Regions from separate parts of the Roseburia sp. genome, predicted to be linked through region 1. Evidence: predicted binding sites of a transcription regulator. Region 1 holds the regulator's gene; the other holds the start of a gene.

Region 1 (3,207 bases):
ACTCGGATTTTGCGAAGAAGAAAGCAAAAGTCCGTGAAGATCTGTTAAAACAATATTATAATCAGCAGCGTGAGATCAGACATCAGGAAGAAGTTATCACAAAGTTAAAATCGTTTAACCGTGAAAAATCCATCAAGCGTGCGGAGAGCCGCGAAAAGATGTTAGACAAGATAGAACGTATTGAAAAACCGGTTGAGGACAATACAGACATTAAGATCGTGTTAGAGCCAAATGTGGTCAGCGGAAATGATGTCCTTACGGTGTCAGGTCTTGCAAAATCATATCCGCCGGTTACATTGTTTTCGGATATCTCATTCGAGATTAAACGTGGGGAGCGGGTAGCACTGATCGGCAATAACGGAACCGGGAAAACGACCATCTTAAAGATCATCAATAATCTGATACAGGCAGATGGTGGTACGGTAACACTTGGTTCGAATGTTCACATTGGATATTACGATCAGGAACATCAGCTTTTACATATGGATAAAACCATATTTGAAGAGATCTCAGATGCTTATCCAGAGCTGAATAACACAAAGATCCGCAATGTACTGGCAGCCTTTTTATTTACAAATGATGATGTGTTTAAGCGGATCTCAGATTTAAGCGGTGGTGAAAGAGGCCGTGTCTCCCTGGCAAAACTGATGCTTTCAGATGCTAATTTTCTTATTTTAGATGAGCCGACAAACCATCTGGACATTACATCCAAGGAAATTTTGGAATCTGCATTAAACCAGTATACAGGAACGGTATTTTTTGTTTCACATGACCGCTATTTTATCAATCAGACAGCAACAAGAATCCTGGAGCTGACAGGTGAAACAATTGTAAATTATATCGGAAATTATGATTATTATCTGGAAAAACATGATATTATGACGCAGTTGTATGTGAAACAGCCAGAAACTTCAGATGTGCAGCCTAAGAAACAGGATGATGCCGTTAATAAGCTCGACTGGCAGGCACAAAAAGCAGAGCAGGCAAGGATTCGTAAAATTGAAAACAGTTTAAAAAAAGCCGAGGAAGAGATTGCCGCACTTGAAAGTGAAATAAGCATGATCGATGAAGAATGTGCAAAGCCGGAAAACGCAGTTAATTCCGCAAAATTAAATGAGCTTGCAGCAAGACAGCAGGAGTGCAGGGAACGACTGGAAACCTGCTATGAAACCTGGGAAGAGCTGTCAATGCAGTTAGATGGAACTGATTGATGATATTTCCTGACAAAGCAGAAAATATCTTATTGAAAAAAGATAGTTAAATTTTTCACACATTGACAGACACAGGGGAAATCACTATAATAAACGAGAGAACGTAAGAAAGGTGGAACCTTTTGTGCAGGAAAAAGAAATATCACAGGCAGTTATCCGGAGAATGCCGCGTTATTACCGCTACCTCGGAGAACTCTTAGATGCCGGTGTAGAACGTATATCATCCAATGATCTGAGTAAACGAATGAATGTGACCGCATCCCAGATCAGACAGGATCTGAATAATTTTGGTGGTTTTGGCCAGCAGGGTTATGGTTATAATGTAAAGTTTTTATATGAGGAAATCGGTAAGATATTAGGTTTAAATGAAAGACACAATATTATTGTGGTGGGTGCAGGTAATCTTGGACAGGCACTTACAAACTATGTGAAATTTGAAAAACTTGGTTTTGTGATCATAGGACTGTTTGATGTAAATCCTGCATTGGACGGTGTGACCGTGCGTGGAATCAAAATCCGCATGCTGGATGAATTAGAGAGTTTCTGTGCAGAAAATCAGGTGGATATTGCGGCGCTTACTATGCCAAAGGAAAAGGCTGATGCCATTGCAAACAGACTAGTCGGACTTGGAATCCGCGCAATCTGGAATTTTGCGCATGTAGACCTGGAGCTCATTGATAAAAATGTTGTTGTAGAGAATGTACATCTTTCCGACAGTTTGATGCAGTTATCTTACAACATTGTCAGAAACAAAAAAGCAGAAAAAAACGGCAACTGAAAAGGGTGCCATAAATTCAGGAAGCAATTAGCTGCCGCACAGATCTTTGTGCGGCGTTTTTTGCTTATAACAGGGGGCTTATTATCATGAAGTATCTTGTAAACAGCAGGGAAATGCAAAAATATGACGTAAATACCGTTTTACATTTTAAAGTTCCGGGACTTCTTCTGATGGAGCATGCAGCAATAACATTTGTAAATGAACTCCATAAGCAAAAGGTTGATCTCTCAGAAGTTCTTATCGTATGCGGCAGCGGAAATAATGGTGGAGATGGTTTTGCGATCGCCCGCCTTTTATTTCTGGAGGGACATACTGTTACAGTTGTTTTTGCTGGAAATAAAGATCATTGCTCGGAGCAAAACAGAATCCAGCAGGATATTTTAAATGCATATGGTGTTCCTGTCTATACGGATTTACCGGAACAGATCAGACCAACAACTGTCATAGATGCACTATTTGGTGTAGGGTTGTCGAGAGACGTGACTGGTACTTATGCAGATATATTATGTTGTATGAATACACTTCCGGGAGAAAAAGTGGCAGTGGATATTGCATCCGGAATTTCTGCAGATACAGGTGCTGTCCTTGGTATGGCATTTCGTGCAGATATCACGATCACATTCGCATTTGCGAAATTAGGCAGTATTCTCTGGCCGGGAAATGAATATGCCGGCAGAGTGATCGTATGTGATATCGGTATCACGAAAGAAAGCTGGCTGGGAGAGACACCGTCAGTAATGGCATTGGAAACGAAAGATTTATTGCTGCTCCCGGAGAGAAAAAGTCATTCTAATAAAGGAAGCTATGGAAAACTTTTGCTGATCGCAGGAAGTGTCAATATGGCAGGGGCGGCAGTTTTATCTGCAAAAGCTGCTTACGCCACAGGATGCGGTCTGGTGCGTGTGCTGACGCCGGAAGAAAACAGGATTATTTTACAGAGCTGTGTTCCAGAGGCGGTTCTTACTACTTATGATAAAAATGCTGCTCCGGGGAAGGCTGTATTACAGGAGGCTTTTGATTGGGCAGATGCCATTGTGGCAGGTCCCGGGCTTGGGAAAGAAAAAACTGCTGCACAGATATTAAATTTTGTGTTAGAATATGGAACGTCACAGGAAAAGAAAGCAATTCTTTTTGATGCGGATGCGTTAAATCTGATAGCAGAGCAGAATGACTTACCAGAGGCAGATATCTGGAAAAATTTTAAAATCCCGGCAGTGA
Region 2 (3,207 bases), on a different contig from region 1:
TCTTCCTTCACTGACTTTTAAGATATCTGCAACGTTATCATCAAGCAGGTCTGTACATACCGCATAAAGCCCGTCATACATTTCTTCTTCAGCAATCTTATCCGTATCGAGATAATAGTGGATATTAGCTTTTTCTCCTTCGTTGGTTACAGCTACCTTATTTACAAATCTTGCAGGATCATTTGGATTTTTGCGCTGTTTTTTTAGAGAGCCATTTGCAACCATTTTTTCTGCCCGACAGATCTGCTCCGCACGGATGGATTTCTGATAAGCGGCATATTTAGGGGAGTAGGTTATGATCAATCTTTGATCCAGTTTTTTTGTTGTAAATGGTTCGTCTTTATAATAAAGCTGGTTCTTGTCATCATCTGTCAGTTTTGTGAGGTCAACAGGTTTATCATCTGAGAGACGTTTAAAGCCAGTTTTCTTTAAAGCCCATGCCCGGTCTTCAGCAGGCAGCTTTTTGATGGACTGAGTGACAATAAATGCCCTCTGTCCCATGTGATTAAGAACACGGTTATCCTCAGAAGCAAGTCCGGCGTCACTGCAATAGATAAACTTATCACAGCCGAATTGTTGGAGAATCTTTGTTTCTAAAGGTTTTAAGGATTTCTGCTCATTTTGGTTTCCAGGAAAGAGTGAGAAAGCCAAAGGTATTCCGTCACCATCCGTAAAGAGACCCATTTGAATAATGGGATTCGGACGGTGCTCTTTGCTTTTTCCGTATTTTTTATCTCCATTTTCCTGTTCGATTTCAAAGTAGTAGTTTGTGCAATCATAATAAAGGATCCGATCCATTCTGTCACCGAGAAAAAAGCTATTTTTATAAACTTCTGATTGAATAAAATCCATTTCAGAAGCAAGAACAGAAAGAGCTCGGTACACATCATGAAGTTCATAAGTGGGAGGCTCAAGGAACTGTTTTGCTGCTCGGAAAGAAGAACTTTTGCTGGAAGGTTCCAGGACCCTTGTATAAATTAAATCAGATAAAATCGCATTAAGATCATACTCGAATTTATGTCGGCTTTTGATTTTTCGGCAGATAGAATCGAGCTTAAGCCCATAGTAAATAGACTGAAGAAAAAGATATCCGCCAGAAAAAAGTTTCTGCTTATTATAGTCCATGAGTCTGTTGGAATGAAATGGGATCATGACAGTAGCATCCTCTTTTTCACTTTTATATTTCAGTGTTTCAAGACGAGCTTGTTCATTTGCCCATTCAACAACTCCGTCACGATCCGTGTGGAGCTGCGCTGATAATTCAGCTAATGTACCTAATTTTCGGATGGTTTTGGAAGTACTTTTCCCATTGGCATTTGTATAGGACTGAGTGATGTAAAAGGACTCAGAATTTTTTGATTTTGATGTTGTTATACGCACAATAATCACCTCTGTCACCATTATACAACATATCACCAAATATTACTATATAATAAAAATAAAAATTTGACAAAAAAATAAGTCTATTTCAAGGCTTTGCGGTACGTTTTTGCATTTCAATGTGTCAAACTCCCGGGGCGATTTATTTCATAAACAAACCAACATTTGGTAAGTAGCTTATGATATAGTATAGCCTATCCCACAAAAGAAAAGAAGTCATATTTGTATATTTTGTATAAAATTCATGAAAAAACGACCGGAAAATTGCATATAGTGAAAAATTTAACAAACACAGAATAAAGTAGAGAAAAAGGCTTGAACTTTCAAAAGAAATTGGTTAAAATAAAGGAAGCTTGGGACGGGCATAAGTCCCATCAAGTTATCACATTTACAAATTCTAGGAGGAATTAAAAATGGCAGTAAGAGTAGCAATCAATGGTTTTGGCCGTATTGGTCGTCTTGCTTTCAGACAGATGTTTGGAGCAGAAGGATATGAAGTAGTAGCAATCAACGATTTAACAAGTCCTAAAATGTTAGCACACTTGTTAAAATATGATTCATCTCAGGGTAAATATGAGCATGCTGATGAAGTATCTTCAACAGATGATTCTATCATCGTTTGCGGTAAAGAGATCAAAATCTACGCATTCCCAGATGCAAACAACTGCCCATGGGGAGATTTAAAAGTTGACGTTGTATTAGAGTGCTCCGGTTTCTATACAAGCAAAGAAAAAGCACAGGCTCACATCAATGCAGGTGCTAGAAAAGTTGTTATCTCTGCTCCAGCAGGAAATGACCTTCCTACTATCGTTTATAATACAAACCACGAGACATTAAAAGCTTCTGATACAATCATTTCAGCAGCTTCCTGTACAACAAACTGCTTAGCACCAATGGCAGATGCATTAAACAAATATGCTCCGATCCAGTCTGGTATCATGGTAACAATCCATGCTTACACAGGTGATCAGATGACTCTTGATGGACCTCAGAGAAAAGGTGATTTAAGAAGATCACGTGCAGCAGCAGTTAACATCGTTCCTAACAGCACAGGTGCTGCAAAAGCAATCGGTCTTGTTATCCCAGAGTTAAACGGTAAATTAATCGGATCTGCTCAGCGTGTACCAACCCCAACAGGTTCTACAACAATCTTAACAGCAGTTGTTAAGAAAGCTGGAGTAACAAAAGAAGACATCAATGCAGCTATGAAAGCAGCAGCTAACGAGTCTTTCGGTTACAACGAGGATGAGATCGTTTCTTCCGATATCGTAGGAATGAGATTTGGTTCATTATTCGATGCAACTCAGACAATGGTTAATCAGGTATCTGATGACCAGTACGAAGTTCAGGTTGTTTCATGGTATGACAACGAGAATTCTTACACATCTCAGATGGTTCGTACAATCAAATACTTCAGTGAGTTAGCATAATCGACGGGTTACGATAACTATATGCGACTTTTAGCAGGTCCGGTCCTATTGGACCGGGCCTGTTTTTATACCCCAATTATATAAAAGGAGGACATATATTATGTCATTAAACAAAAAATCTGTAGACGACATTAATGTAAAAGGAAGAAGAGTACTTGTAAGATGTGATTTCAACGTTCCGTTAAAAGATGGAAAAATCACAGATGAGACACGTATCAACGCAGCTCTTCCTACCATCCAGAAATTAATCAACGATGGTGGAAAAGTAATTCTCTGTTCACATCTTGGAAAAGTAAAAAACGGACCAAACGAAGACGAGTCTTTAGCTCCGGTAGCTGAGAAACTTTCTGAGAAACTTGGCAAAAAAGTAAACTTCGTATCTGATTACAATGTAACA

Evidence for each region. Region 1 encodes Rex, which represses fermentation and respiration genes when NADH is low (regulators of the CRP and FNR family bind a similar motif). Its sites were predicted from a motif close to ATTGTTAANTANTTAACAAT; they were not measured.
Region 2: a site for Rex is predicted at 1,651-1,670, ahead of gap (type I glyceraldehyde-3-phosphate dehydrogenase). Genes of this name have one in related genera too.

Annotation. Positions count from the first base shown of each region.
Region 1 covers NZ_JBGLEJ010000005.1:669,769-672,975, forward strand. The annotation lists gene abc-f (ribosomal protection-like ABC-F family protein) at 1-1,211, shown strand, start outside; gene ACDD58_RS14510 (redox-sensing transcriptional repressor Rex) at 1,336-1,989, shown strand; gene ACDD58_RS14515 (NAD(P)H-hydrate dehydratase) at 2,076-3,207, shown strand, end outside.
Region 2 covers NZ_JBGLEJ010000004.1:126,473-129,679, reverse strand. The annotation lists gene ACDD58_RS03975 (IS1634 family transposase) at 1-1,401, opposite strand, end outside; gene gap (type I glyceraldehyde-3-phosphate dehydrogenase) at 1,794-2,810, shown strand; gene pgk (phosphoglycerate kinase) at 2,911-3,207, shown strand, end outside.